2 regions of the Colwellia asteriadis genome follow, and region 1 is predicted to be linked to the other one. Evidence: predicted binding sites of a transcription regulator. Region 1 holds the regulator's gene; the other holds the start of a gene.
The links. The regulator FNR, encoded in region 1, switches genes on or off when oxygen is low (the NO sensors DNR and NnrR bind a similar motif). The targets are predictions, from matches to a motif close to TTGATCTAGATCAA.
Positions count from the first base shown of each region.

Region 2: a site for FNR is predicted at 12,437-12,450, ahead of ABD005_RS10535 (TraR/DksA family transcriptional regulator). Genes of this name have one in related genera too.

Region 1 is NZ_BAAAFA010000008.1:217,462-233,996, forward strand. It holds gene ccoN (cytochrome-c oxidase, cbb3-type subunit I) at 1-1,053, shown strand, start outside; gene ccoO (cytochrome-c oxidase, cbb3-type subunit II) at 1,063-1,707, shown strand; gene ABD005_RS12785 (cbb3-type cytochrome oxidase subunit 3) at 1,741-1,947, shown strand; gene ABD005_RS12790 (c-type cytochrome) at 1,940-2,980, shown strand; gene ABD005_RS12795 (FixH family protein) at 3,151-3,645, shown strand; gene ABD005_RS12800 (heavy metal translocating P-type ATPase) at 3,704-6,133, shown strand; gene ccoS (cbb3-type cytochrome oxidase assembly protein CcoS) at 6,167-6,415, shown strand; gene ABD005_RS12810 (sulfite exporter TauE/SafE family protein) at 6,415-7,134, shown strand; gene fnr (fumarate/nitrate reduction transcriptional regulator Fnr) at 7,191-7,910, shown strand; gene uspE (universal stress protein UspE) at 8,064-9,008, shown strand; gene ttcA (tRNA 2-thiocytidine(32) synthetase TtcA) at 9,352-10,278, shown strand; gene ABD005_RS12830 (glucosaminidase domain-containing protein) at 10,343-11,248, opposite strand; gene ABD005_RS12835 (hypothetical protein) at 11,270-12,124, opposite strand; gene ABD005_RS12840 (LysE family translocator) at 12,287-12,949, opposite strand; gene ABD005_RS12845 (hypothetical protein) at 13,087-13,239, opposite strand; gene ABD005_RS12850 (IS110 family RNA-guided transposase) at 13,541-14,557, opposite strand; partial or broken gene ABD005_RS12855 (hypothetical protein) at 14,580-14,822, opposite strand; gene ABD005_RS12860 (DUF1415 domain-containing protein) at 14,939-15,508, opposite strand; gene ABD005_RS12865 (ABCB family ABC transporter ATP-binding protein/permease) at 15,531-16,535, opposite strand, start outside.
Region 2 is NZ_BAAAFA010000006.1:255,459-271,993, forward strand. It holds gene mnmE (tRNA uridine-5-carboxymethylaminomethyl(34) synthesis GTPase MnmE) at 1-15, opposite strand, end outside; gene yidC (membrane protein insertase YidC) at 146-1,792, opposite strand; gene yidD (membrane protein insertion efficiency factor YidD) at 1,797-2,045, opposite strand; gene rnpA (ribonuclease P protein component) at 2,012-2,398, opposite strand; gene rpmH (50S ribosomal protein L34) at 2,441-2,575, opposite strand; gene dnaA (chromosomal replication initiator protein DnaA) at 3,015-4,406, shown strand; gene dnaN (DNA polymerase III subunit beta) at 4,439-5,542, shown strand; gene recF (DNA replication/repair protein RecF) at 5,569-6,678, shown strand; gene gyrB (DNA topoisomerase (ATP-hydrolyzing) subunit B) at 6,751-9,195, shown strand; gene glyQ (glycine--tRNA ligase subunit alpha) at 9,355-10,275, shown strand; gene glyS (glycine--tRNA ligase subunit beta) at 10,275-12,341, shown strand; gene ABD005_RS10535 (TraR/DksA family transcriptional regulator) at 12,524-12,856, shown strand; gene ABD005_RS10540 (HP1242/YdcH family protein) at 12,924-13,175, shown strand; gene ABD005_RS10545 (metallophosphoesterase family protein) at 13,423-14,166, shown strand; gene ABD005_RS10550 (acyltransferase family protein) at 14,273-15,397, shown strand; gene lepB (signal peptidase I) at 15,444-16,157, opposite strand; partial or broken gene ABD005_RS10560 (hypothetical protein) at 16,380-16,535, shown strand, end outside.

The DNA of each region.
Region 1 (16,535 bases):
TATGCAGAGCTTGAGTGGCCAATTGATATTCTTATTACTATTGTTTGGGTTTCGTACGCTATCGTATTCTTTGGTACCTTAATTAAACGTAAGGTCTCTCACATTTACGTTGCTAACTGGTTCTTTGGTGGTTTCATTGTTACCGTTGCGGTATTACACCTTGGTAACAGTATGGCTATCCCTGTATCCGGCATGAAAGCATACTCTATTTACCCTGGTGCAATTGATGCAATGATGCAGTGGTGGTATGGACATAATGCCGTTGGCTTCTTATTAACAGCTGGCTTCTTAGGTATGATGTATTACTTCGTACCAAAACAAGCTGAACGCCCTGTTTACTCTTACCGTTTATCTATTGTTCACTTTTGGGCACTAGTATCACTATATATTTGGGCGGGTCCGCATCACTTACATTACACAGCACTTCCTGATTGGGCTCAATCAGTTGGTATGGTTATGTCTATTGTGTTATTCCTTCCTTCATGGGGTGGTATGATCAATGGTATTATGACGCTTTCTGGTGCGTGGCATAAACTTCGCCATGACCCAATTTTACGTTTCTTAATTGTTTCTCTTTCTTTCTACGGTATGTCTACATTTGAAGGCCCAATGATGGCTATCAAGTCTGTAAACGCATTATCACACTACACTGACTGGACCGTAGGTCACGTACATTCAGGTGCGTTAGGTTGGGTTGCTATGGTTTCAATTGGTGCAATGTACCACTTAATTCCAGTGCTATTTAATCAAGGTCGTATGTATAGCATTCGCCTTATCAACATTCACTTCTGGATGCACACTGCGGGTATTGTCTTATACATAGTTGCTATGTGGATTTCAGGTGTAATGCAAGGTTTAATGTGGCGTGCGGTAAACAGCGACGGTACGTTAACGTACAGCTTCGTTGAAAGCTTAACTGCATCTTACCCGTTCTACTTCATGCGCTTCTTAGGTGGTGTATTAGTTGTAGCTGGTTTCATATTAATGGCTTACAACATGTTCAAAACAATTGGCGCAAAAGACAACAGTCTAAAGCCTGTTGAAGTAGCTTAGGAGACCAACATGAAAAACTCACATGAAAAAGTAGAAAAAAATGTTGGCTTGTTCTTCCTATTCACAGCTTTTGCGATCAGCATCGGTGGATTAGTTGAAATTACGCCATTATTCTTTCAAAAAGAAACCACGACGCCAGTAGATAACTTAAAACCTTATACTGCATTACAAATGGAAGGTCGTGATATTTATATTCGTGAAGGCTGTAACAATTGTCACAGCCAAATGATTCGTCCATTACGTGCAGAAACTGAGCGCTATGGTCACTACAGTGTTGCAGGTGAGCACGTATGGGAACATCCATTCTTATGGGGTTCAAAACGTACGGGTCCTGACTTAGCACGTGTTGGTGGTCGTTATAGTGACGATTGGCATATTGCCCATTTAATTGACCCGCGTTCTGTTGTGCCAGAATCAAACATGCCTGGTTTCAAATGGCTAGCTGAAAACACCTTAGATGGTGAGCTAACCGCTAAAAAATTAGAAACATTTAACTGGTTAACACGCAACCGTAGTCATAAAGATGAAAATGGCAACCCTATTCCATTATACAGCCAAGCTGAAATTGATGGCGCTGCTGAAGCAGTAAAGGGTAAAACTGAAATGGAAGCCTTGGTTGCTTATTTGCAATCACTAGGTCATGCATTGAAGTAGCCATGAGTTAAGCCTTTAGAAAAGGAAAAAACAATGGATTACGGTACTCTTAGAGGGTTAATTGCCCTCCTTATATTGGCGTTATTTATTATTATTGTGGTTTGGTCTTATTCAAAAAAACGTAAAGAATCGTTTGACGATATAGCGAATTCTATTTTTGAAGAAGATAAAAATACAAAAGTAACTAAACAAAGCCATCTTGATAAAGATAGCAAACAGGAGACTAATAATAATGTCTAGCTTCTGGAATATATGGGTTTGGGTTCTTAGCCTTGGCACATTAGTAGGGTGTTTTTTCTTACTACGTATGTGCTTAAAGAACTTTGCAGGTGTTGAAGAAGGTGAGTCTATGGGACATACCTTTGATGGCATTGAAGAGTTAAACAACCCGCTACCTAAGTGGTGGAGTACGTTTTTCTTACTCACTATTGTTTGGGCATTTGGCTATATTGCACTATACGGTTTAGGTAACTGGACTGGCCTTTTAGGTTGGAAAAGCTCTAACCAAGGTATTTTAAATATTGCTGAATCAAAAGCAAAAACATTAGAGTATTTAGAAAAAGACTCTGGCGTATTAGTACAATATGACCGTGAAATGGCAGCTGCTGAAGCTAAATATGGTCCTATCTTTGCCGCTTACGCACAACGTAGTATTGAAGATTTAGCCAGTGCTAAAAATGTTGAAATAGACTTTGACACTAAAGGTGAATTAACGGCTGAACAAAGTGATTTGTTACAAGCAAAAGAAGCCCTTAAAGTAGGTCAACGTTTATTTATTCAAAACTGTGCACAATGTCACGGCTCTGATGCTCACGGTACCACTGGTTTCCCTAACTTAGCGGATAAAGACTGGTTATATGGTGGAACACCAGAAGCGATCAAACATACGGTAATGGAAGGTCGTATTGCAACAGGCATGATGGCTTGGGAAAGCGCACTAGGTGGCGACCAAGGCGTTAAAGAAGTTGCTGCTTATGTCATTAGTTTAAGTGGTCGCTCAATTGACCCTGAATTAGCCAAAGCTGGTAAAGCTAAGTTTGCGATGTGTGCAGCATGTCATGGCCCTAATGGTGAAGGTAGCTTAGCTATGGGTACACCAATGGGCGCACCAAACTTATCTGACAACATTTGGTTATATGGTGGCTCTAAACGTGCCGTTGAAGAATCAATTCGCAATGGTCGTGCTGGTATAATGCCGCCATGGAAAGATATTCTTGGCGAAGAGAAAGTTCACGTGATCAGTGCATATGTGTATAGCCTTTCTCAAGACTAACTGTTTAATTAATTTCTTATAAATCAGTAATTAATTAACATAAAAAGCCCTTGTTACTAATTGTAAACAAGGGCTTTTTTTATATGTATTTATCTATCATATCCTAGCTGTTCAGCAATAAAAAAGTTATAATATCGCCACTTTACACACTCTTAAAATAAGCAAATCAAATGAAAACTTCTTGGTATCGTGAGCCTTGGGCGTGGTTAGTTTTTGGCCTACCGTTTGTTTCTTTAATTTCAGGAACAACATTTTATATTATCGCAAATAGTAATCCTGATACGGTAGTTGTCGGTGATTATTATAAAAAAGGTAAAGCGATTAACTTTCAAGTATCTAAAGTTAAACTTGCGCAAAAGCTTGGTATGCGTTTTGCGCTAAGAACCGAGGGTAATAATTTAATTATCAAACCAACGGGTATTGAAAAAACTTTCCCGCTATTAAACATTGACTTTGTTCACCCAACATTAGAAGCACATGATTTCAAACTCACATTAACACCTGATGCTAATGGTAATTTCAGACACTATTTTGAAGAGCCTATTAATGGTAAGTGGAAAATCACACTCAGTTCATTTGAGAATAAATGGAAAATTCAAGACACTATTGGCTTACCACAAAGTGACTTTATTGAATTGATTCCTGATCCAACGAAAGTGCAGTAACAATTACTACCATTATTTATACATCCTGCTAGTGTTTTATTTTAATAGATTTTAAGCCATGACTCTAAAATGTTTTCATTGTAACGAGGCTGTACCTTCGGGTATAAGCCTTTTGGTTACTATTAATAACACCGAACAGCCAATGTGTTGTATTGGTTGCCAAGCAGTAGCGCAAACCATTGTTGATAATGGCTTAACTCAATATTATTCAGTACGAACTGAGCCTGCCAATAAGGGACAATCGCTCATTCCTGAACAATTACAAAAAAATAAACTACTTGATGAAGCGGCATTACAAAACGAGTTTATTTATCAAGATAATGACACCAAAGAAGCTATTTTAACCATTGATGGTATTAGCTGTGCAGCTTGTGCTTGGTTAATTGAAATGCAACTTGATAAATTGTCAGGCTTGGTCAGTATTAGTGTGAATGCGACTACACAGCGTGCTACTGTTAAATGGCGTCATGCAGAACTCAACTTAAGCGATATTTTAACCGCTATTGAAAACATTGGTTACCACGCTCTCCCTTTTAAAGCGAATGAAGCCGAGTTACGTAATAAAAAACAAAGCAAAGCCTTTATTAAACGCTTAGGCATCAGTGGCATTTTAATGATGCAGGTGATGATGATTGCCACGGGTTTATATTTTGGTGCATTTTCTGACATGTCAGAAGATCATAAACACTATTTCCGCTGGGTTTGCTTTATATTAACCACACCAATTATAATTTATGGCGCCTTTCCATTTTATACGGGTGCGTTTAACGCCATAAAAATGAAACGGCTCTCAATGGATGTCCCCGTTTCCATTGCTATAATACTCGCCTTTACCGCCAGCGCATGGGCGACTATTACCAGACAAGGTGAAGTTTACTTTGAATCTGTCAGTATGTTTACCTTTTTACTGCTCATTGGTAAGTTTCTCGAATTTAGAGCCCGATCACGCGCAGCGCAAGTATCTGCCAACTTATTAAAACTAATGCCAATGACTGCGACAAAACTAACGACTATCACTTCACCAGCAGGTCATAACACCTATGAAGAAGAACTTATTGCAGCGAAACAATTAGTCGTTGATGATCATGTATTAATCAAACCAGGCGAAGTGGTTCCTGCTGATGGCGTTATTGTTTCAGGCTCAAGCCAGCTTAATGAAGCCATGCTCTCCGGTGAGCAATTACCAATTAGTAAATCCGTCACTGATAACGTTTTTGCCGGCACCATTAATGGTGATGGCAATATTACCGTGCAAGTCAAACAGCCTACCAGCCATTCGTTTTTAAGCCAATTGATTCGATTAAGTGAGCAATCCCAAGCGCATAAACCTAAACTGGCGCAACTGTCAGATAAAATAGCTCAGTTTTTTGTTGCGCTGATTTTAATCACCTCTATTTGTACCGCGCTATATTGGCATCAACATCTACCAGAAGAAGCGTTTTGGATTACCTTATCAGTATTAGTGGCAACCTGCCCTTGCGCCCTTTCCTTAGCAACACCTACAGGATTAACTTGTGCAACAACACGTCTTAATAAAGACGGCATTATGATCAAAGGTGGGCATGTAATGGAAGCCGTACCACAATTAAATTGCTTTGCTTTTGATAAAACAGGGACTTTAACCACAGGCGAGTTTCAAATAAACCGCGTGGAAGTTAATGGCGAATATACTAAAGAGAATGTGCTTGCTATTGCTGCGGCATTAGAGGCACACTCTGAGCATCCCATTGCGAAGCCATTTACCGCCCATCGTGACTTCTCAATTCAAGCTCAAAATATTACTGTGCACTCAGGTAAAGGGGTTAGCGGTGATATTGATGCTGATCATTACACTATTGGTAAAAGTGGTTGGGCTATTTCACAATTAGATGAAAATGCACAACAAGCGATAAGCAATCATCAAGATGCAAATTGTACATTAATTAAAAACAACCAAGTTATCGCCTCATTTTATTTGGTCGATCAAATTCGTGACGATGCGAATGCTGTTATTGAAGCGCTTAATAAAACTGGCCGCACTATGCTGCTATCTGGTGATAGTCAACAAGCCTGTGATAAGTTAGCAACGGTGTTACCGCTAAGCTCTGTTGAAGGCTCGCTTAGTGCTCAAGATAAAATGCATAAAATTCAGCAAGCTCAGCAAAATGAAAAATTTAATGTTGCCATGACCGGTGATGGCGTTAACGACTCACCTGTATTTGGCGCAGCGCATGTATCTATTGCGATGGGTTGTGGCGCCGATATTACTAAAAGTGGTGCTGATGTTATTTTACTTAATAATAAGTTAAGTAGCATCAATACGCTAATAAAGGTGGGTCATAAAACCCGTCGAATTATTATTCAAAACTACTTATGGGCGTTTGGATATAATGCTATTGTACTACCATTGGCCGTAGCGGGTTATATCACGCCCTACATGGCAGTCATTGGTATGTCAACCAGCTCTATTTTAGTCATAACTAATTCACTTCGCTTGTTGAAAAAGTAATTAGTAAACACCGAGGGTTTAGTGATGAGTATAATGTATATTTTAATTCCAGTTGCGGCGATTCTAACCGCATTAGGGATTTATCTTTTTTTCTGGGCAGTTAAAACAGAGCAATTTGATGATTTAGAAAAACAAGGTATGAGCATCTTGTTTAATGATGATAGCCAGCAAAAAGATCAAGAAAAATCAGCGCCGAGTGATAGCAATATAGCAGCAAAAGCTAACGCTGCACCTCTAGCTACAAACCCCACCAATAATTCAAGCGCTGATGTAAAGAAGTAATGCTAACCGATTTACTATCAGCTTTTATTGTTGGTTTACTAGGCTCAGGTCACTGTTTAGCCATGTGTGGGGGTATTACTACCATGCTAACGTCGGCTACTGAAAAACCTAAACAACAAGGTGATATTGCTATCACTGAACAGCAGACCTACCCGACAAAATCAAGCAATAACACGTCTTTAATATTTTCATATCATATTGGCCGTATTGCCAGCTACACCTTGATTGGCGCGATTGTCGGCTTTAGTGGCTCATTAGCTGCAAAAAGTATCGGTGTTCCCCTTGGGGGGTTGCGCATGGTTGCCGCCATATTTTTAATTCTACTCGGCTTATATTTAGGTCAATGGTTAATGTGGTTAAACAGAGTAGAAGCGCTTGGGAAGTATTTATGGCGTTATTTGTCACCATTAGCTAAGTATGTCATTCCCGTCAATAGCACCAAACAAGCTTTAGGTTTAGGGGCTTTATGGGGTTGGTTACCTTGTGGGCTAGTTTATTCAACCCTCACCTGGTCATTAGCTAGCGGAAGTAGCCTAACAGGAGCAGGAATAATGTTATTTTTTGGTTTAGGTACTTTGCCTGCGCTCATAGCACTGTCTCTAGGTATTAATAGCTTTAAAAGCCTTTTGCTTAATGCTAACTTCAAGAAAACAATGGCAATTTCTCTAATATTATATGGCTGTTATAGTTTAACTGTTGCATATCAATTAATGTTCTAATACCCTATCAGCACGGTCGATATTACAGTCCTTTAAATTAAGAGTTATTATCTATTATGCCAAGTAAAAATTGCCCCGGTATACAACACATTAAGTGTCAAAACTGCAGTATTAGTGAATTATGTTTACCTTTTTCACTGAATGAGCAAGAGTTAAATAGCCTTGATGACATTATCGATAGAAAACGTCCTATTCATAAAGGCGATAAAATTTTTCATGACGGACAACAATTACACGCCTTATTTGCTATTCGTTCAGGGACTTTCAAAACATTTACGGTTAATGAGCAAGGCGAAGAACAAATAACAGGTTTTCATTTAGCAGGAGATTTACTGGGTTTTGATGCCATTGCAGAAAGCTGTCACCCTAGCTTTGCTCAGGCGCTTGAAACTTCGATGGTCTGTGAAATCCCTTATAATAACCTTGATCAGCTCTCTAACACTATGCCTAAGTTGAAAAAGCAGGTATTACGTCTAATGAGTAATGAAATTAAAACCGATCAGGCAATGTTAACCTTACTTAATAGAAAAAACGCTGAGCAACGTGTAGCTACTTTTTTAGTGACCTTAAGTGAGCGCTATCATTCGCGAGGATTATCAGCAACTGAATTTAGGTTAACCATGACTCGTAGCGATATTGGTAATTATATTGGCTTAACTGTTGAAACGATTAGTCGTTTACTTAATCGTTTTCATAAAAGTAACTTAATCAAAGTAGACGGTAAATTAATTACTATTGTAGATATTGACGCCTTGTCTGACGTCGCAGAAATTTAATTAGTTATAGCTTTTCCTCCCCCACCGAGATAGCTCCGTTTATCTCGGTGTTTAATGAAATCAATTCATAATATCTTAATTTAAATCAAGCATTCACTCCTCAATTTTGCTATAAAGTAATTATGAATTACTTTTATTAACGAGAGGTTTACCATGGAAATGTATCAAAATATACTGGTTATTATCGACCCAACAACTGATGAGCAAAAAGCCTTAAAGCGAGCTGTAGATCTAGCCTCACGTATTCATAAAAATAACAATACAGCCATTAATATTACTGCTTTTTTCAGCATTTTTGATTTTTCCTATGAGATGACAACAATACTATCTCATAACGAACGCGACTCTATGCGTCAAATGGTTATCGATGAGAAACAAAAATGGTTAGATGAAATTATCGCCGAAATAGCGCCTAATACGCAAGTAACTAGCAAAGTCGTATGGCATAACAGGCCTTACGAAGCCATTATCAATCAAGTAATTGAGCACAACTTTGATCTGGTTATTAAAGGAACTCATCAACATGATAAATTTAAATCAGTAGTCTTTACACCTACTGATTGGCATATCCTGAGAAAATGTCCATGCCCGGTATTATTAGTCAAAGATCACGAGTGGCCAAAAAATGGTAATATTCTAGCAGCTCTTAATATTGGTAGTGATGAGAGCGAACATAGCTCACTCAATAGCAAAATAACAAAGCAAGCTAAACAACTAACAGCTGTGGTTGACGGTAATTTACACTTAGTCAACTCTTACCCTGGCACCCCAATTAATATCGCTATTGAAGTTCCTGAGTTTGATGCCACCGAATACAATGCAGTCATGCTAAAGCATCACCAAGAAGCCATGAACACACATGCTGAACAATTTGGTGTTGAATTAACAAACACTCATATTGGTGAAGGCTTACCAGAAACGGTTATTGAAGAGTTTGCCCGAAAACTAGATGCTGAATTAGTTGTTTTAGGAACCATTGGTCGTACTGGCATATCGGCAGCGTTGATTGGTAATACCGCTGAACATGTGATTGATCAGTTAAACTGTGATGTATTAGCGTTAAAACCTGACGGTTATATTTCTCCGCTGGCTAACTAAAGTAAACAGCCAATCACATATACTATACGTAGCTCATCAAGTACTCACTTTGAGCTACAAAAGTCTACTTATCTAACTTATACGCATATTATTTACTGACAAATCTACTTTCACCTATCATAACAATTTAATAATCAATAAGTTATACCGAACACCAGTCGTATTATTAGTGATAACTTGTAGTCCTACACAATCAATAATCATAAAAATAATAAAATACCTTATTAACTATTCGGTAAGTTTACTGTAACTAAGGTAAAGCTAAACGATCAATTTTTACTTTTTTACGATAAAGCGTATAATGCGCGACAATTAACAACTTGTAGAATTAATACTGATCCCCATGTCTAATACGCCTTTATCTGCCTTGCAAAAAACACAATTAATGAAGCTAGAAAAAAAGCTTCGACGCCATGTGGGTCAAGCCATATCCCAATACAATATGATTGAAGACGGTGATAAGGTCATGGTGTGTTTATCTGGGGGTAAAGACAGCTATGCAATGTTAAGTATTCTGATGTTACTTAAAGAATCTGCGCCTATTCACTTTGATATTGTTGCGGTTAACCTTGATCAAAAGCAACCTGGGTTTCCTGAGCATATATTACCTCAATATCTCAACGAGCTAGGTATTGAGTACCATATTGTTGAAGAAGACACTTACGGTATTGTTAAAGAGAAAGTTCCTGAAGGGAAAACAACCTGTAGTCTTTGCTCTCGTTTACGACGCGCAATATTATATAAAGTAGCGAAAAATATTGGCGCGACTAAGGTTGCATTAGGGCATCATCGTGACGACATGATTGAAACCTTAATGCTTAACATGTTTTACGGCGGTAAAATGAAAGCGATGCCAGCTAAATTAGTGTCTGATAATGGTGAGCATGTTGTTATTAGACCATTAGCCTTTTGTAAAGAAAGTGAGCTAATTCAATATGCGGCATTAAAACACTTCCCTATCATTCCTTGTAATTTATGTGGGTCGCAACCGAATATGCAGCGTCAGAATATTAAGAAAATGCTTAACGATTGGCACCAAGAGTTTCCGGGCCGTATTGAGTCAATGTTTACCGCAATGCAAAACGTTGTACCATCACATTTATGTGACAATGAGCTATTTAACTTTAGTGATATTAACAGTAATTCGGGAGTAATTAATGGTGGTGATACTGCTTTTGACGAGCCTGAATTGAACTTTAATGGAAGCGCTAAAGAGACTAAAATGCCCACGAATAAAACCGAGCAATTAACTATTATTGAAGTGCAATAACAGCTATAAAAAAAGCCTAACCCTTTATTTAATCAATATTGGGTTAAGCTCATACTTTTATCTGTTATTCACTATAACTCGTTGTATTATCAAAGTAAGTTGTTTCATCTTCAAAAAAGCGCTGATTGTGACGCAACATGTCAGTAATATCTAACACATAGTCTGCACCTCGCTCCGAGTAAGGTAACAACCCTGTCGCTAATATTTCAGGTGCAATAGGCTCGTTATTCGCTCTTAACTGCGCTCTAATCGTTCTAAATACTTGATAAGCATTGTGGGTATTTATATTTCTAAAATATCCTCTTACTGCATCATCTACACTATCAAATGCTGCAACCTCATGCTTTGCTCCTTTGTTACGCCCATTAGGCACCATGCCACAATCTGGCTCGTAACACCAAATACCAAAAAAGTTTAATCCAATTCGAGAAAAACGAGAAGTGCCCCATGCCGACTCATTTGCCGCTTGCACCAAAACCAGTGGTAAAGGAATAATATCAACACGTACTAATAACTCATTTACTTTTTGCAAATTTGAGCGTGACTTTTTTAATCGATAACGCTTCGCTAATATTTGTAACTCAGCCTCTTCTTGCTCTGTTAACCCTAATTCTAAGGTCATTTGTTCAAGCCAATACTCTAGCTTAGTGCGGGTTGCTAAAATACGCTCATTTTGAGCAACAATCGCAGGGGTAATAAAGTCAAAGAATTGTGCCTTTTTAGTTGAGACATCTGCAATGGCAGCAAAGTCTGGTAAATCGACATTATGTAACGGTTGCTCTACCACTTTTTTAACTGTTTTTTTATTTTCACGACTTTTTTGTCGTTCTTTGTCTTGACTTTGCTGCTCTGCTATAAGCCTTTTTGCTAAACTACTTTCAGCATTATCCGGCACTAAAAAAGTGAAAGGTGCTAACAGTGTTACCACCAAAAAGGCCAAAAAGCTTAACCACAAAAATAACTTAATCAATATAAACTCCTTTAAATATTTTTAAGCTGAAAACGTACCGTTTGAGCCGTTTGAGTCATCCGAATCAGAAGCTTTAGTTGACTCTGGTGTAGAAGAGTTTAACTCCCTTGAGTTAACATTATCTTCTCTATCTTTAGTCTTTACCGCAAATATCTCACGGTAGAGTATACCTTTAACGTTATAATACAACGGTGCTAAAAACGTCATACCAAACAAAAATAACATAATAGCAACAGGTCCAATCGCCGAATCAGCCAACAATGCCACTGGCATAGCCAAAACAAGTAATGCTATAAACAAAAATAAATACAATCTAAATATTTGAAAGAACTTGAAACGCAATGACAAAACAGACACTTTTATTGCTGCTAATGGCGAGAGTTTTTTATCAACAACCAATGGAATCGTTAATGATAAAAGCACGGCTAAAATGATACCGGGCACCATATATAATTGAAAACCTAAGCCAACTAATATCGATGTTAACAATGCGCATAAAGCAACCCAGCTACCACGTTGCAAGAAAGAAAACACCATAATAGCGCGTGTTTCTTGTCCGCGAGCATGCAAAACCCCCATCATTTCAACACCAGCAAGAAATGGCCAAATAACAATGGTAACTACGATATTTAGAATACTCATCGCGTTTTGATCTTTTAATACCGCTTCAATGCCGCCCATCAAATTACTAGCAGTTAACGAAACTAACGTACCAAGTAATAAAATAAAACATAGACCGATATTAATTGACATTCTACTCTGTAATGTTTTCTGCCATGCTTCTTTAAATATCGCATTAACATCAACGATATAATTACCCGTTAATGCATTTTTCAACAGGGAGCATTCTAACTCTTTACTATTTTTTTCTGACAATGTAACTAACCTTATTTAACCCAAAACAGCTTAACCAAAAACAGCGCTAGTAACGTGCCTATGATTAATAAAACACATTTTACCAGCAACATATTGTATATGCGCGTAAGCTTTATTCAATAATATCAATATCTATCATACATACACACTAAGTACATTGTACTAACTTAAATCACTTAACACTAACTGTATGGCAAGTATAAAAAGCACTACCCCCATCAGTCTATCGAATAAATAGCCTTTACGAGCAAGTAACTTTCTCACTTTATCTTGTGTTAATAAATACGACAAAAAGCAAAACCAGCTACCCGTAGCGATCACCAAATAAAGCCCATAAATTAATTTGATACCTAATGGTGTGTCAGGCGCAATAACCACTGAGAATAAACTAACAAAAAACAACGTTGCCTTAACATTTAAACCGTTAATTAAAAAGCCAGTAAAGAAAGCCTTTTTAGCGGATGGCGGTTGCTCTACATCCGCTGGATGCGTTAGCTCTTTTTGAGTTAACTTATCTTCTTGCATTACTTCTGCTGGTTTTTCAGCACGAATACAATGCCAAGCGATATAACAAAAATAAGCAGCAGCGATATACTTTAATGCCGTAAATAAGCGCTCATCACTCGCAATAAGTAACCCAATACCGACTAATGAATAAGTCACATGTAAAATAATACCTGCAGCAATACCTAAACTGGTATACATGGCAACTTTACGGTTATAACGAATGCTTTGTTTTAGCACAATAGCAAAGTCAGGACCTGGGCTGGCTACAGCAAGAAAATGCACAACAACAATAACTAAAAATTGTTCAAAATACCCCATACACCCCGTCACTCAAAAATAGGCTAAAAATAAAAGGGTATTCTACCTGAGAAGCCAATAAAGACGTAATTAATCTTTAAAATAACAACTTATCATTTTATTTAACTCTTTTTGCGCATCATAAAAATAGTAATAAATCACAAATGAACAGGGTCAGATGCACGACTCTCTTCATGAATAACTTTAGGATTATTTACTTGCTTTAACGCGTTAAGTATTTGACGATAAAAACGCCACGTTTCATCAAATGAATCAAATTGATAGGTTTTCCCACAATAGCTTGCTTTCATCTCAACACCTCTACAAACATGATTTGAGCAACTATTGTATGAAAAATAAAAATTCATACTTAACTAGGGGCTTATATGGACTCCCCGTTGATGTCAAACAGAGAATATTTAAAATAAATTAGATGCTAGCTTATATACGGGCTCAAATTGAGGTGCTACCTCTGGCCTCTGATGTTTTCGCACCTTCATGACTTTTCTGTTGAGCAGTTTTATAAACTTCAGCCCCTAACAGTCTCTTGAAGGTTGGTCTTACCTATTTTAAACGCTCTTTTTGACAAATCTAAGCCACAAGTAATTGTGGCTAATACTCTTTATTGTGCTTTAGCAATGCAAAAGCTGTTCTTACCGTTTTATTAGCCAACGCTATCGCCGCTACTTTTTTACCTCGACGAACGGTTAATTCTCTTAACCAGATATCTTTTTGGCTACGGCTTTCTCTTTTTTCTAATTGGCAAACAACAGCTAATGCACCTTTATACAAAGCACTACGCAGCTTCTTGCTTCCTACCACTTTCGATATTGAGCCTACTTTTTCTTTACCACCGCTACTATGTTGTACTGGCGTTAAGCCAAAACAGGCCGCAGCTTCCCTACCATTTTTGAAATGTGTGGTGTTACCTAAAGCTATTTTCATTAAAATAGCACAGACAGGGCCCACACCTTCTAATGCTTGTAAACGAGTGCAGATTTGGTCTTCTTTAACGATTTCTCGTAGCTTCTCTTCAATCAGCTTAACTTCTTCTATGGTATCAATAAAACGTCGAAAAATGACCTGTATTGAAAAGCGAAAAGTATGTGTTAATTCATTTTCAGCATCTTCAAGTATCTCAGGAATAGCTTGTATTAACTTAGCATCACCCTGGGCAATGGCATGTCCTAATTCAAGTAATAAAGCGCGAAGTTGATTACTTAAGCTGACTTTTTGCTTAACTAATAAATCCCGCATGCATTCCATTCCTTGTAGACATTGCTCTTGCACTGAAAGTAAACGACTTTCTTTTATATGAGACTGGCGAGCCGCAACAGAAATAGCGAGTGCATCATTAGCGTCTGTCTTCTGGCCTTGCCTAAACGCTTTAACCTGTCTCGCATTGATACTTTTTACATAATGACCCGCTTGCTTGGCAAAGCGTGCCCAATAATGTGTACCGCTACATGATTCCATAGCAACTAAAGATTTTTTCTCTTTAATTAGTAATTCTTTGAGTTTAGCTCTGGAGATTGCTTTGTTATAAATAACCTTACCGTTTTTATCTGTCTTACAAACCTGAAATAAATTTTTTGCTAAATCAATCGCAATCACATTACAATTAAACATGTATGGGCTCCTTAGTAAAAGTTTAGTCACTTATTACGTTACTCCCGAGGGAGGTGGGAGTCCATACATCTGCTGATCTTTCGAGATTGTTTTTGCAGCTTTTTGTTGGGTATTTATACAAGACAGAGCCTTTGTCGTGTGGTTATTCCACATAAAAAGGTGATAACGCAGTAAAAATGACCAACAAACGCTGTCCGAAGGATTCGGCTAAAAGCGTTTTACTCTTTGTTGAACAGTATTTGCTTAGAATGACTAGGCAACACACTGTCCGCCGCGATTAAAACGCTTTTATCTCGAACAAAAGTTAACCGCGAAAGATCAACAGCCCCTAAAGTGTTATTTGAATGTGCAAAATCGTTATCGATAATATGCAGGCTCGTGCTAATTTTGTGGGTGTTTTTGATGAATCGTGTGCAAGACTTGCTCAAAATAATCGCTGCCTTTTTTCTCAGCTAAAGCAATATTATTTTCAGGTATTTTTTCAGGTTCCTTATAAACCGACAATACTTTTTCCATACTGGCTTCTCGAATAATATGCAGCATAGGATAAGGTGAACGGTTAGTGAAATTACTCGGCTCATTAAAATCTTCACCGGCAAAGCAATACTCGGGGTGCATAGTGGCTAACTGAAATATCCCTTCAAAACCCGATTCAATCAATAAATCATTAGCATAGTCAACTAAGTCTAAGTAGCGTTCAAAGTGTCTGAAACCATCATTATAAATAATCAGTGTTGTTTCAATTTCATCATGCTTTTGTAAATAATGACACTGTTCAATAAACTCATGCAATGCTGGTTTCACTTGAGATGTAGCTGATTGATGGTAATAAATAGTGTTATTAACAAACTCTTTTTTAGCAAAGGGACAAAAGTTTAAGCCGATAATAATTTCAGCTAACCATGCTTTAGTTGCATCAATAGCAGGTGAATAGTTGTTTTTACTTGTCATGCTTATTTCGCTTTATACGTTGTTATGTTTCAGATTGTTGTAAACGCCACATTTTACTATATTGCCCCTGCATTGCTAATAGCTGCTGGTGTGTACCTTGCTCAACAATAGCACCTTTAGCCATAACTAAAATATTATCACTATCAACAATGGTTGAAAGCCGATGTGCAATCACTACACTAGTACGATTTTTAGCTACATCATTAATGGCTTTAAGTATTGCCTGCTCTGAATGGCTATCAAGTGATGAAGTGGCTTCATCAAACACTAATATTTGTGGATTTTTCAAAATAGTACGCGCAATCGCCACACGTTGTTTTTCACCACCTGACAATTTTAAACCACGCTCACCTACTTTAGTTTCAAGCCCATCAGGTAAACTCGCCACAAAGTCAGCTAAGTGAGCCATTTCTATCGCTTTTAATACCTGCTCTTTAGTTGCTGTTATGCAACCATATTGAACATTATTAAACAAAGTATCGTTAAAAAGTACCGTATCTTGAGGGACGATACCTATCTGCTTTCGTAAAGAGTGCTGCGACACATCACTGATATTTTGCTCATTAATACGAATCTCACCACCGGTAACCTCATAAAAGCGAAAAAGCAGTTTAACTAAGGTCGACTTCCCTGAGCCACTTTGACCAACAATGGCTACTTTTTGCCCTGCTTTGATCATAAATGACAGCTCGTTAATAATTGGCCGCTTTACCTCATATGAAAATGAGACGTTATCGAAACAAATAGTTGCTTGGCTAGCGTCATGATTAGTGCCGGGTTGGTTGAGTAATAATTCGCTAGCATTGTCGCGATCGCTAATTTTTGCCGTTTGCCCTAACAATGAAAATAAGTTTTCAATATTCGCTAAGGAGCCTTTAATTTCACGATAAACAAAACCTAAAAAGTTTAGTGGCATAAACAATTGCATCATAAAGGCGTTAATTAATACAAAGTCACCTAAACTCATGTGCCCTTCGCTCACTTTTACCGCAGCGAGTGCAAGCATTGAAGTCATTGCGATAGCAAT
Region 2 (16,535 bases), on a different contig from region 1:
TGAAATAGAGGTCATGGGCTGCTTAGTGTGATTTAAGTAATCGAATTGTTTATATTTTACTATAAAAAATCCAAATAGAAAAAGGCGACCATTTTATACAAATGGTCGCCTTTAATATCAGCAATTAGATTGGGCTATAAAGTAGCTATTTTGCGTTAGCTAACTTTTTATCTTCAATGCCTTTAAATATAATTTTCATCTGAACAATAGAAACTACGTTACTGATTAACCAGTACAGTACTAAACCAGACGGGAACCAAGCCATAAATATTGAGAATACTACAGGCATGTATTGCATTATTTTTTGTTGCATTGGATCTTGAATAGTCATCGGCTGCATTTTTTGCATAACGTACATACTTACACCCATTAAAATAGGTAGTACAAAGTATGGATCCATTGCTGATAAATCTTGAATCCAAAATACAAATGGTGCGTGACGTAATTCAACACTTTCTAAAAATACCCAGTAAAGCGCTAAGAAAATTGGCATTTGTAATAACAATGGTAAACAACCACCGGCTGGGTTTACTTTTTCTTTGCGGTACATTTCCATTGTGGCTTGTGACATTTTTTGTCTGTCATCACCAAAACGCTCTTTTAGTTGCGCCATTTTAGGTGCTAAGTCGCGCATTTTAGCCATTGAAGTATATTGCGCTTTGGTTAATGGGTACATCACACCTTTAACAATTAAGGTAATGATGATAATTGCCACACCCCAGTTAACCACAAAACTTTGTATAGTTAACAGTAACCAGAACAATGGCTTACTGATCATAAATAAGAAGCCGTAATCAATTGTTAAGCCTAAGTTTTCAGCAATATCGTCAAGTACATATTGATCTTTAGGGCCCACATAAAAAATAGCAGAAGTTGTTTCTTCTTGACCAGCGTCAATTGTAATTGCAGGAGATTTGAAACCAACTACAGCTTCATGGCTGTTACTGTATTTTGTATATAATTCGTTAGTGCTTGCAGCATTAGGTACCCAAGCAGATACAAAATAATGTTCAAGCATAGCAACCCAACCGCCAGTAGTAGCTTTGTTTAGGTTGGCTTCTTGAATATCGTCAAAATCATATTTTTCATAACGGTCTTCAGTTGTAGAGAATGCAGCACCACGGTAAGTAGGTAACATCATGCTAGCTGCTTCAGAAACAATAGTAGATTGTCTTAATTGACCATACATCTGAACCGATACACTATTTGCAGTATTGTTAGTGACAATATAATCAACATCTATGCGGTAGCTGTTTTCTTTAAAAGTAAAACGTTTGATAACAAATAAGCCATTATCATCTTGAAATGCTAAATCAACGCTTAAGCTATCATTTGTTAATTCATAATTGCTTTGTGCACTTGTATAAATAGGGCGACCTTTACCTTGAGCTACGGATATACGGTCAACACCATTAGCACCTGTTAAACCACTTTGCGCAATATATTTACGATCACCATTTTGCATAAGCGTATATGGAATACCATTACCTTGCTCGGTGTCGTATTTATTTAGCTTAACTTCAACAATGTCACCACCTTGACTATTAATTTTTACAGTAAAGGCATCAGTAGCAACTGTAATTAACTTGGCACTTACCGCCAAAGGTTGAGTAATATTATCTAGCGTACTTGATGATTCAGGCACAAAGTCAGCACTGGGATCAGTATTGTTTTGTTCTTGACTGACCGTTACAGGCTGGGGAGCAGGAGCTCTTTCTGCTTGCCACTGACTAAATAGTAAGTAGGTAACAACCATAAGCGCAATAAAAAGTAGACTGCGTTGGGATTCCATAAAATTACTTCTCTTTTTTTTGGGTTGGCACGGGATCATCGCCCCCTGCGTTAAGTGGATGACATCTTAATATACGTTTAGCTGCTAACCAACAACCTTTTAATACTCCAAAGCGATTAACTGCTTCAATAGCATAGGTAGAGCAGGTTGGTTGAAACCGACAATTAGAGCCTAATAATGGGCTAATAAAGCGTTGATAGCCTCTTATAATGGTTATTATTAGTTTTTGTGGCGTTGAATTATTTTTCGCCATATTTTTTCTAATTCTTGGTTAATAGCTTTATTGTCAAGCTGATCAATACCAGATTTTACCATAACGACTATATCGATATCAGGTAAATTATGCTGATTAAGGCGAAAGCTTTCTCTGATTTGTCGTTTAATTCTATTTCGTTGCACAGCAAGTTTTACACGTTTTTTAGCAATAGCTAATCCTAAACGATTATTTGCCGTAGAATTATTATCAACAATTGAGGGAGTTTTTTTAGACTTTGTTATTAACAAAGTAAAGTGGCGAGAGCCAAAGCGAGTAGGTTCAGAAAATACCGCTTGAAAATGACCGGGAGTCAACAAACGTGACTCCCGATTAAATTTATAAGTAACCATAGTTAGGCTACCTTATTATCAAGTCTTGAAAACAAGAAGTGATTAAGCACTAAGCTTAGCACGGCCTTTTGCACGGCGACGAGCAATTACAGCACGGCCATTTTTAGTTGCCATGCGAGCACGGAATCCGTGGTTACGCTTACGCTTTAGTACGCTAGGTTGAAATGTTCTTTTCATTACGCTAATCCGTCGGTTGTTGTTGCCCTGGCAAAACAGCCGTTTGAGCACACAGGTCTAAAAAAAGAGGGCGAATATTAAAGCTTGCTTGACTATTTGTCAATCGTTTATACGACCTATTTTAACGATGATCCTCATTTTATTTTAAGGATCTTAGCTATTTTAGTTTATTTGGTACTCTATCCACAGTTTTATCACACTACTGTTTTATTAACTTAATAACTATTCTCATAACAAGGTTAAAAAGTCATCATCACTATTGATTTTTTCTTTGATATTTACAAGCATATTTTTTATTTTAAGTTGTTGTTATATATTAACTTGTTTGTTTTTGTGTTTAATAAATAAAGAAATATCAAAAGTCAATATTGCACTTGTGGATAACTCCATAGATAATAGCGAAGATAATAAAAATATTTGTTTACCTTTGGAGTTCTGGTTGGATCTTTCACCTTGGCAACGTTGCCTATCTGTTTTACAAGAAGAGTTGCCTGCTCAACAATTTAGTATGTGGATCCGCCCATTACAGTGCGTTATTGATGAAAACATCATGACATTATATGCACCTAATCGTTTTGTGCTTGACTGGGTTAGAGACAAATATGTAAATCGTATCAATGAGTTACTTACCATAAACGAAAGTTCTAATCCTTTATTACTTCGTTTTGATGTTGGTAGTAAACCTATAGATCAAAGCAGTGTTGGTGCGAGTAGTAGCCCTGCTAATTATTCAAATAATACTAATGAAGCGCTTTTTGCTCCTAAAGTCACTTCAGAAAAACCTTCAGAGCCTGAAAGTAATATTCCTAAAAAAACCAATGTTCGTGTTAATTATACTTTTGATAACTTTGTTGAAGGTAAATCAAACCAACTTGCGCGTGCTGCTGCTTCTCAAGTGGCCGATAATCCTGGTGCCGCTTATAACCCATTATTTATTTATGGTGGAACGGGCTTAGGTAAAACCCATTTATTACATGCCGTAGGTAATGGAATACTACTCAATAAACCTAATGCTAAAATTGCCTACATGCATTCTGAGCGCTTTGTTCAAGATATGGTGCGTGCGCTACAAAATAATGCGATGGAAAAATTTAAGCAATATTATCGTAGTGTCGATGCATTACTTATTGATGATATTCAATTTTTTGCTGGTAAAGAACGAACTCAAGAAGAGTTTTTTCACACTTTTAATGCCTTATTAGAAGGTAATCAACAAGTGATCCTAACCAGTGATCGTTATCCTAAAGAAATTGACGGTGTTGATGATCGTTTAAAATCTCGCTTTGGCTGGGGCTTAACCTTAGCGATAGAGCCTCCAGAATTAGAAACACGTGTTGCCATTCTTAAGCGTAAAGCGCAAGAAAGCAGTATTAACTTAGCCGATGAAGTCGCCTTCTTTATTGCTAAGCGTTTACGATCAAATGTTCGTGAGCTTGAGGGTGCTTTAAACCGCGTTATTGCAAATGCTAATTTTACTGGTCGTGCTATTACCATAGATTTTGTTAGAGAAGCACTTAGAGATCTTTTAGCGCTACAAGATAAGCTGGTGACTATTGATAATATTCAACGCACTGTTGCTGAATATTATAAAATAAAAGTGGCTGACTTATTATCTAAGCGAAGAAACCGATCTGTTGCTAGACCTAGACAGATAGCAATGGCATTATCTAAAGAATTAACAAACCATAGCTTGCCAGAAATTGGCGATGCTTTTGGCGGTAGAGATCATACTACTGTATTACATGCTTGTCGTAAGGTAAAATCATTGCGAGAAGAGACGCATGATATTAAAGAAGATTATTCAAACTTAATCAGAACGCTTTCGTCATAATAATAAAACTTAATACTTACATAGGTATAAAAATGAAGTTTTCACTTAATAGGGAATTGTTACTAAAACCATTATTATTGGTTTCAGGTGCTGTCGAGCGCAAGAGTACATTACCAATTCTAGGTAATATTCTTTTTGAAGTAAGTGGTCAATCACTTACCTTAACCGCTACAGATTTAGAACTTGAAATGGTGTCATCTGCCATAATTGATAACCAAGGCGAAGATGGAAAAGTAACTATTCCGGCGAGAAAATTGCTTGATATATGTAAGAGCTTACCTGAAAACTCAGAGATAACTTTTTCAGCCAGTGAAGATACTATTAAGTTATCTTCAGGGCGTAGTCGTTACTCTCTTTCAACATTACCAGCGAACGATTTCCCAAATATAGAGCAATGGCAGGGCGATGTTGAATTTAAATTATTCAAATCTGAATTACTTCGCTTAATAGAAAGTACCCATTTCTCAATGGCCAACCAAGATGTTCGTTATTATTTAAATGGTATGTCGATAGAAAGTGAGGGTAATGAAATACGCTCTGTTGCTACAGATGGTCACCGTTTAGCTATTTGTAAAATAAGTAATGATTCGTTAGCGTTGCCAACAAGACAAGTTATTGTACCGCGTAAGGGTATTTTAGAAATTATTAGACTGTTGTCTCCGGTTGAAGAAGAAGTACAAGTATTTTTAGGTTCAAATCATATCCGCATTATTGATCAAGAATTTTCATTTACTAGTAAATTGGTTGATGGCCGTTTTCCTGATTACCGCAGAGTATTACCGCGTAATGGTGACAAAGTTTTTGAAACGAATAAAGACCAGCTAAGACAAGTGTTATCACGCGCATCTATTTTATCTAATGAAAAATTTAAAGGTGTACGTCTTAACTTTAGTCATTCATTACTTAAAATTACTGCGAACAACCCAGAGCAAGAACAGGCTGAAGAAGAAATTGAAATCAACTTCCCATATGATGATTTAGAAATAGGTTTTAATGTTAGCTATGTACTTGATGTACTAAGTGCGATAAAAGATGAAAGTGTTAAATTTACGCTAGCAGATGCTAATAGCAGTGTCATTATTGAAGGCAGCAATTCAGGTGAGGCATTATATGTAGTTATGCCTATGCGCCTGTAATTAGTTTATAGTAGCCATAGCATTAGATGAGTGTAGCTAAATTAATAGTACAAAATTTTCGTAATTTAGCTACCAAGTCAATAAGCCTACACCCAGAATTAAACTTCATTCTAGGAGATAATGGCAGCGGTAAAAGTAGTTTATTAGAAGCTATTTTTTTTATTGGTCATGGCAAGTCATTCAGAACCAGTAAAATAGAACATTTAGCGTGTTACAATGAAGATGTTTTTACCGTAAGTGTTAAGGATAACAATGACTTACAGTTAGGTTTGAGTAAGGATATACGCTTAGGCATAACAAATATTAAGATTAATGGCGACAGACATACGCGATTATCTGATTTAGCTAGTAATATAGCCGTGCAAATCATTACACCTGAAAGCTTTAAGTTATTTTTTGGTGGTCCTAAAGAACGTAGACGTTTTATTGATTTAGGAATGTTTCACGTGAAACAGGACTTCTCTCATCAATGGCGAGAGTTTTCACGGGTACTTAAACAGCGTAATGCGTGTATAAGATCAGGTACAGATAAAGCAATACTGTCTTATTGGTCTACTGTTTTTTGTGAGCTCTCTGTTAAAGTTGCTCATGTGAGACAGACTTATGTAGAGAGCCTTATTGAAGAGTTACGAGTTTGGTTAGCGTTATTATTACCAGAGCTTGTTGATTTAGTTAATGTGCAATATCTACAAGGGTGGCCACAAGCAAAAGAATTATCTGAAATATTAGATAAAAATTTTGAGCGTGAAAAAAGCTATGGTTATAGCTTATATGGTGCACATAAGTTTGATGTTAAATTTCTCTTAGGGAAGCAAGTTATAGATACTCAGCTTTCAAGAGGACAACAAAAGTTGTTTTTACTGGCGTTAACTTTTGCTCAAGCAAAATTAATTTCAAGAGTTAATCGAGTAAAACCAATTTTATTAATTGATGATATTGGCGCAGAGTTAGATGTTAATTCTCGTTTATCATTGGCTAGAGCAATTAATCATTTAGATTGCCAAGTTATAATTACGGCAATAGAGGAAAATGTTTTAGCTCCTTTTATATCGTTATTTGAAGAAAATTCAGGTAGCAATAAAGAGGATAAATATAAAATGTTTCACGTGAAACAGGGTGATGTTGTTGAAAAATAAAATGCATTTTGCAGGTACATTTAGCAAATACCAATTTAGAACTAAAAAGCAATGAGTGAATAGGCTAAAACTATGACAGTAGAAAATGATTATGGCTCGTCCAGTATTAAAGTACTAAAAGGACTTGATGCAGTACGAAAAAGACCAGGCATGTATATTGGTGACACAGATGATGGCACCGGTTTACATCATATGGTTTTTGAAGTACTAGATAACTCAATTGATGAGGCATTAGCTGGTCACTGTAAAGATATAATAGTAACCATTCATCTTGATGGTTCAGTATCTGTTAAAGATGATGGCCGTGGTATTCCAACTGAAATTCATGAAGAAGAAGGTGTTTCAGCAGCAGAAGTTATCATGACAGTATTACATGCTGGTGGTAAATTTGGTGGTGAAGACTCAGGCTATAAAGTTTCAGGTGGTTTACATGGTGTTGGTATTTCTGTTGTAAATGCATTAAGTGAAAAACTGAAACTAAATATCAGACGAGACGGCAAACTATACGAACAGTTTTATAATATGGGTGAACCAGTTTCACCATTAACGGCTGTAGGTGAAAGTGAAAACACCGGAACAGAAGTTCGTTTTTGGCCAAGTAGTGAAACCTTTACTGACGTATTATTTCATTACGATATTTTAGTTAAAAGAATTCGTGAATTATCATTCTTAAACTCAGGTATTTCTATTCGTTTAATTGACCAACGTGAAGAAGGCCGAGAAGATCACTTCCATTATGACGGTGGTATTCAAGCGTTTGTTGATTATTTAAATACCAATAAAACGGCCGTAAATGATGAAATATTCTATTTTGATCTAGCACGTGAAGATGGCATCGTCGTTGAAGTTGCAATGCAGTGGAATGATGGTTTCCAAGAAAATATATTTTGTTTTACTAATAACATCCCGCAAAAGGATGGTGGTACCCATTTAAGTGGCTTTAGAACAGCATTAACTAGAACCTTAAATTCTTATATGACCAAAGAAGGTTTAAATAAGTCTAAAAAAGGTGGTAATACTGAAACTAATGCGACGGGTGATGATGCTCGTGAAGGCTTAACTGCAGTTATTTCAGTTAAAGTTCCAGACCCTAAATTCTCTTCACAAACTAAAGATAAGCTAGTTTCTTCAGAAGTTAAAACAGCTGTTGAGCAAGCAATGGGTGAGAAGTTAGGTGAATACTTATTAGAAAACCCTGCTATTGCTCGTACTATTATTATGAAAATAGTTGATGCAGCAAGAGCACGTGAAGCGGCTCGTAAAGCTCGTGAAATGACTCGTCGTAAAGGTGTTTTAGATATTGCTGGCTTACCAGGTAAGTTAGCTGATTGTCAGGAAAAAGATCCTGCACTTTCTGAAATATATATTGTGGAAGGGGACTCTGCTGGTGGTTCAGCCAAGCAGGGACGAAATCGTAAAAACCAAGCAATATTACCATTGAAAGGTAAAATTCTTAACGTTGAAAAAGCACGTTTTGATAAAATGATATCATCACAAGAGGTTGGTACTTTAATTACCGCGCTAGGTTGTGGTATTGGTCGAGATGAGTATGACCCTGAAAAACTACGTTATCATAGTATTATCATCATGACCGATGCTGATGTCGATGGTTCTCATATTCGTACTCTATTACTGACATTTTTCTATCGCCAAATGCCAGAAATTATGGAACGTGGTCATATCTATATTGCACAGCCACCACTTTATAAAGTTAAAAAAGGTAAGCAAGAGCGTTATATAAAAGACGACGAAGCATTAACTGAATACTTAACTACCTTAGCATTAGATAGTGCATCTATACATGTTAATGAACAAGCTCCTGCTATTTCTGGTGTCGGTTTAGAGCAATTAGTTAAACAGTACCGTGCTACCATGGAAACTATTAAACGTATATCAAGACAAATCCCTGCAGATATTCTTGAGAAAATGGTTTATAGCAATATTATCAATAAAGATGATTTTAATGATAAAGCTAAAGTAGAAGAGTGGACTCATAGTTTGATTTCTCAACTTGAAAACCAAGATGGTAATGGCTCTATTTATACCGTAACTGTTGAACTCGATCCTGAGCGTAATATTTATTACCCTAAATTTAATGTGCGTAAACATGGTATCGATACGCCTTATAGTTGTGGTTATGATTTTATTGAGTCAAAAGAGTTCGTATCAATTCAATCACTGAATGAATCTATAAATGGCTTAATGGAAGATGGCGCGTATGTAAAACGTGGTGAAAAAACTACTCCGGTATCAAGCTTTGAAGACGCATTAGAATGGTTAATGGCAGAGTCAAAACGTGGTCAATATATCCAACGTTATAAAGGGTTAGGTGAGATGAACCCTGAGCAACTTTGGGAAACAACTATGGACCCTGAAACTCGCCGTATGCTACAAGTGACTATTGAAGATGCCATTGCTGCTGATCAGTTATTCACAACACTTATGGGTGATCATGTAGAGCCGCGAAGAAACTTTATTGAAGATAACGCATTACGTGTTTCTAACTTAGATGTTTAATCTAAAATAAATAAAGTTTAATATGCCCGGTCATCGTATCGGGCGTTTTTTTAAGTACAATTTGATAATGTTATCGATTAGATTAAATACTCTAGTAACGCTATAATCGATAACATTCTGTGATGAAAACAACTTTAGATAAAAGTGAATTTAAAAACCATGACAACTTACAACAGTAAAACTTTTCAAGGCCTAATCTTGCAGCTGCAAGACTATTGGTCACGTCAAGGTTGTGTAATAGTACAGCCATTAGACCTAGAAGTAGGGGCTGGTACTTTCCACCCAATGACTTTCTTACGTTCAATTGGACCTGAGCCAATGAGCAGTGCTTATGTACAACCATGTCGTCGTCCTACTGATGGTCGTTATGGTGAAAACCCAAATCGCTTGCAGCACTATTATCAATTTCAAGTAATGCTAAAACCATCACCAAAAAATATCCAAGAGCTTTACCTAAACTCATTAAAAGAGCTAGGTATAGACCCTTTAGTGCATGATATTCGTTTTGTTGAAGATAACTGGGAATCGCCAACATTAGGTGCTTGGGGTTTAGGTTGGGAAATTTGGCTTAACGGCATGGAAATCACGCAGTTTACTTATTTCCAACAGGTAGGTGGTTTAGAGTGTACGCCTGTAACTGGCGAAATTACTTACGGCTTAGAGCGTTTAGCTATGTACATTCAAAATGTAGATAGTATTTATGACTTAGTGTGGACAGACGGCCCATTAGGTACCGTTTATTATCGTGATATTTTCCACCAAAATGAAGTTGAACAATCAACTTATAACTTTGAGCATGCTGATGTTGATGCTTTATTTAAGCAATTTGATCAATGTGAAAAAGACAGCGAAAAATTAATTGAGGCAAACTTACCATTACCGGCATATGAGCAAGTAATGAAAGCCTCTCATGCCTTTAACTTACTTGATGCGCGTCATGCCATTTCCGTAACAGAACGCCAACGTTATATTTTACGTGTACGTACTTTATCTAAAGCTTGTGCGCAGGCTTATTATGCAAAACGTGAAGAACTTGGTTTCCCTTTATGCAAAGACAGCTCAACGAAAGGAGAGAAATAATGACCACAGAAACACTCCTTATTGAACTTGGTACTGAAGAATTACCACCAAAGTCACTTAAAACTTTAGCTACAGCATTTTATGACGGCATTAAAACCCAGTTAGACAGTAGTGACTTGAGCTATAGTGAAATTAAATGGTTTGCTACACCACGTCGATTAGCTGTTCAAGTTATTGATTTGGTTACTAAGCAGCAAGATAAAATCGTAGAAAAACGTGGTCCAGCAGTAAATGTAGCATTTGACGATGCAGGTAATGCCAGTAAAGCGGCACAAGGTTGGGCACGTTCAAACGGTATTACGGTAGAAGAAGCAGAACGTTTAACTACTGATAAAGGCGAGTGGTTGCTTTACCGCGCAACCGTTGCTGGTAAAAGCGTTGAAGAGCTTATTCCTGACATGGTAACAACAGCGCTAAACAAACTACCTATTGCTAAACCAATGCGTTGGGGTAATGAGCGTATTCAATTTATTCGTCCTGTGCATACATTAACTATGCTATTTGGCCGTAATATTATTGCCGGTGAAGCGCTTGGTGTTAGCTCAAGCAATCAATTACAAGGTCATAGATTTCATAGTGAAGGTTTAGTAACACTTGAACATGCTAATGACTATCAAGCGGTATTAAAGTCAGCACACGTAGTTGTCGACTTTGGTGAGCGCCAAGCACAAATTGTTAAACAAATTGAAGCAGCAGCACAAAATATTGGTGCCGTAGCATTAATTGATGAAGAGTTACTTAATGAAGTAACGGCTTTAGTTGAGTGGCCTGTAACATTAGTTGGTACATTTGATGAAGATTTTTTAAATGTACCAGCTGAACCGTTAATTTACTCAATGAAAGATCACCAAAAGTATTTTCCTGTAACGGATAAAGCGGGTGAGCTAGTTAACAAATTTATTTTTGTTGCCAACATTGAATCAAAAGAGCCTAACGCGGTTATCTTTGGTAATGAAAAAGTTATTCGTCCGCGTTTAGCTGATGCAGAGTTTTTCTTTAAAACGGATAAAAAGCAAAGTTTAGAGTCAAGACTAGCCAGCTTAGAATCCGTGCTTTTCCAAAAGCAATTAGGCACACTAAAAGCAAAGTCTGAACGTATAGCATCACTGAGCCAATACATTGCCGAGCAATTAAGTGAAAACTCAGCAGATGCTTACCGAGCAGGTTTGTTGAGTAAAACAGATTTAATGTCTGAAATGGTATTAGAATTCCCACAAGTGCAGGGCACTATGGGTAAGTACTATGCACTACACGATGGTGAAAATAACAACATAGCACAAGCATTAGAAGATCAATATCGCCCACGTTTTGCTGGTGACAGCTTACCAGAAGCTAATATTGGTTGTGCAGTTGCCATTAGTGACAAAATAGACAGCCTTGTTGGTATCTTTGGCATTAATCAGCCACCTAAGGGCGATAAAGACCCATTTGCGCTACGAAGAGCAGCAATTGGTTGTATACGTATCATTATTGAAAAACAGCTTGATTTAGACCTGTTATCGCTTATTAACAAGAGTATCGAACTTTTCGGTGACAAGTTAGTAAACAATAACACGGCTAACGATGTGCTTGACTTCATCATGGGTCGTTTCCGTGCTTTCTATCAAGAGCAAGGTATTAGTGTTGACGTTATTCAAGCTGTACTCGCTAAAAAGCCAAGTGCACCACTTGATTTTGAAAAACGTATCAAAGCGGTAACTTACTTTGGTGAACTTGCTGAAGCAGCAACATTAGCCGCAGCCAATAAACGTGTAGGTAATATCTTAGCGAAATTTGACGGTGAGCTATATCAAGTATTTAATCTTGAATTAGCAAGTGAGCAAGCAGAACGCGATTTAGCAGATGTTTACCAAAAAATAAGTTTAAAAGTAGCGCCATTAATGGCAGATAAAAACTATCAGGCCGCACTAACTGAACTAGCAGCATTAAAAGCACCTATCGATACCTTCTTCGATAATGTTATGGTGATGAGTGATGATGAAGCAGTTAAAATTAACCGCTTAACCTTACTTAACGAAATTAGAAATAGCTTCTTTGCTATTGCCGATATTTCAGTGCTCCAGTAGCATAACCGTTAAATAAACTGAAAAGGTCATGGCAACATGGCCTTTTTTTATGCCTGAAGAAAAGTGAGGAAATAAGCTATCAGATGGTTTATTTGTTGAGCTAGATCAACAACTCAATTAACCAAAGGCGTACAGTGTTTATAGAGCAAAAATAACACGACATAGATGTTAGTGAGGTAACTATGAGCACTGAAGAAATTATTACTACCAAAGCGGTAGCTAAATTACTCAATGAGAAGAAAGCGCAGTTAAGTAAACGCATTAGTGCTATTGAGGCTGATTTTCATAAAGGACGTTCACAAGACTTTTCAGAGCAAGCGACCGAAACAGAAAATGACGATGTTTTAGATGAAATTCATCATGAAGCAAAAGCTGAACTTAAGCTTATTAACGATACACTCAGTAGAATAGAACAGGGACTTTATGGCCAGTGTAGCCAATGCGAAGAGGCAATTAATCCAGATAGGTTAAATGCCATACCTTATACAACAACTTGTATTCACTGTGCGGTATAAGTAAAAACGCGAGTAATAAATTTAAAAAGAACACTGAGAAAATAAAAAGAATGATTAGGAGAAAAACATGACATTAGAAAAACACGATTTACACCACGAGTTTCCAGAGTTTACTGACGAAATTCATCACCTTAAAATGAACGACAATCACTTTGCGCGTTTATTTGCCGAGTATCATGATATTGATCAAGAAGTTCACCGTATCGAGCAGGGTGTTGAAAATACAAGTGATGAATATTTAGAAGGTAAGAAAAAAGAGCGCTTAAACTTAAAAGACAACCTTTTTATTATGCTAAAAAAAGCACAAGTAACGGCATAAATTAGCAAAAATTATATTAACCTTAACTCGGTTATATTAGGCTCGCTAGTGACTACAGTGTCATTAGCGGGCCTTTTTGTTGCCTTGATGTAAGTCGAAAAGAGAAAGGGTAATTTATTTGATAACTCATTGAAATAATGGTAAAAATTGAGTGGTTTTAAGGAGGTATAAACCTAAACATAGGTGTTCTCATGTTAAGGGCGTGTGTCTTTCAACCAGTGAAATTATTAAGAGGTAAGAGTGCCCAATGAAGATTGCCGTATTATCAGACATCCATAGTAATGTTTTTGCTTTAGATGCTGTTATTAAAGACTTAACAAAGCACTCAGTAGATTTAAAAGCAAACCTTGGTGATATTCTATATGGCCCTGTTGCTCCCAAGTTTACTTATGAACTTTTAATGGAACATGATTTTATTACAATTTCAGGTAATCAAGATCGTCAAATATACCAATCTACAGAAGAAGAAATAGAATTAAACCCAACCATGCAGTTCATTTTGAACGACTTAGGCTCTAAGCCATTAGCGTGGATGAAATCACTACCTTTTGATAAACAAGTAAATGAGGATGTTTATTTTTGTCATGGTACTCCTAAAAGTGACTTAATTTATTTATTAGAAGATGTGAGTAAAGGTTATGCTTTACTTCGCTCTGATAGTGAAATTATAGATTTACTTGCAGGTCAAAAGTCTAAGCTAGTATGCTGTGGTCATACTCATACACCTAGATCCGTAAGTTTAAGTACTGGTCAACTTATTGTTAATCCTGGAAGCGTTGGTTTGCAAGCATACACAGACGAAGAGCCAGTGCTTCATTCTATGGAAAATTTTAATCATCATGCGTCATACTCAATAGTTGAGAAAATTGACTCTGAATGGATTGTTCAAAATATTAAAGTTCCTTATGATTACCAGCGTGCTGTAAATGAAAGTAAAAAAAGGAATCGTGAAGATTGGGTTCATTTTTTGTCAACGGGAAGAAGAATATAGTAAATATTTAAACTGAATATTTATAGCTGATTAACTTTACCGCTTAATATGGCGTTATAAGATAAGCCACACAGATCGTGCACCTGATAAGTTTTAAGGTTATTAAATGGAATTGAAAAGCGCTGTAAGGTTTTCTGAATTAGATTGGTTACGGGTGATATTGATTTTTGCCGTATTCCTTCACCATGTCTGTATGCCTTTTAATGGCGATAATTGGCACATTATGAATAACGACTCGAGTAAGCTACTCGATGATATTATGGTGTACTTTGAACAGTTTAGACTACCAATACTGTTTTTCATTTCAGGTGTCGGCTCTGTCATTTTGCTAGCTAAAGTCACGGTAGTGAAATTTATTAAGGATAAATTTTTAAGGTTATTTATTCCTCTTCTGGTTAGCTCTTTAGTAGTGATCCCTCCACAAATTTATATTGAAAATATTGCTGAGATGCAATCATGTTGGCAAGAATACCCAGCACTTGCCTTAAAATTTGAAACTAATCACCTTTGGTTTATAGAGTACCTTTTTGTATTTTTCTTACTTGCTATCCCATTAAATAAACTGTTTAACTCGCCTGTAGGTACATTAATAGTTAATTTTGTACAAACATTAGCAAAACACAACGTAGGTCTGTACCTACTGGTAATATTGTTAATAATCATAAAAGTGTATTTTTCGTTAACGTTTCCAGGTGACGATAACAAGATAGAAAACCTATCTTCTTCAGCTTTCTATTTTTTCTTCTTTATTGCCGGTATGCTTTTTGTCCGCAGTAAGGTTATCTGGCAAGCAATATATGAACAACGATTTTATAATTTAATGTTATTAGTATTTAGTACGGTACTTTTTTACTCGTATTACTATTCTCCTGACTTGAGTGAATATTTGTCATTGAATATGCGCTGGTCTATTTGGTGGCTGGTTTGTTGCTTAGTTGCATGGTCTGCTTTTTTAACTATTTTAGGTTATGCGCAGTCGTACTTTACCCAAACACCGAGATGGTTAAGCCTAAGTAATGAGTTGATTTACCCTTTTTACATTTTTCATCAAACTGTGATTGTGGTGATAGGCTATTACGTTATCGCATGGCAAGCACCAATATTGTTAAAGCTTATTGTTCTTTTTGTTTTGTCGCTTTTAGTCACCAGCGGAATTTGTTGGTTTATGATTAAACCATCAAATACTTTAAGGTTTCTGTTTGGTTTAAAAGCTAAAAATAGTATTGTGTAAGTGGCTTATAATAAGCGACTTACACAGAGTTTTTTAACCGCTTACACTACAGGTACAGGCTTTGAAAGAAGCGTTCTTTTTTAGGTAAGTAGTAATTGTCGTAATCAACAGAAAAAGCAATTGCGGTGGCTTTACCTTTTAATTCTTCTCGCGGTACAAAACCATAAACACGTGAGTCTGCACTATGTCTGCGATTGTCACCCAGTACTAAATAATGCCCTTGAGGAACAATAACTGGGCCAAAACTACTTAATTGGTTGCTAGCATTATTATCAATTTTAATTTGATGTGTTATATCCACTAAATTTTCATTAAGTAACGTTACCGCGTTTTGAGTATGATTGTTTTGTGAACTATTGCTGTCTAAATTATTGTTTTGAGTACTTCGCTGATATGTTTGCGCAATACCGTTGATATACAGCACTTCATTTTTCATGGCGATAGTATCGCCAGGTAAACCAACTACTCGTTTAATTAGTCGCATATTAGCGGCTTTTGACTCAAAAACAATAATCTCACCGTGTTTAGGCTCACCAGTATTTAACAATGACACGTTGCTAAAGGGCAGCCGTAAATCATAAGCCATTTTATTCACGACAATACGATCTCCTTCTTCAATGGTGGGTTGCATTGAGCCCGTAGGTACTGTGTACCAATCAGCAAAAGCACTTCTAAATACAGACATTAATAGAATAAACAAAAATAGTTGTTTATTGTTTTGATAAAACTGACGCAGTGAAAAATTTTTAATAAATCTCATTAATTTAACTCCATTTTATTAACTAACCAGAACTTGAGGTAAAAGTCGGTGACTTGTGATGTATTAATTATGGCAGTGATTAAAATGGAAAGTTCCGTCAGTACATATTCACTTACAAATTGCAGAATATATTATGTAGTAAATATCAGTATTGCTTAGGGGCTATTGACCTTTCGCGGTTAAATTTTGTTCGAGATAAAAGCGTTTTAATCACGGCGGACAGTGTGTTGCCTAGTCATTCTAAGCAAATACTGTTCAACAAAGAGTAAAACGCTTTTAGCCGAATCCTTCGGACAGCGTTTGTTGGTCATTTTTACTGCGTTATCACCTTTTTAGGTAACGCTACATGGATGTAGTTTATTAGACAATGCAGGAGCT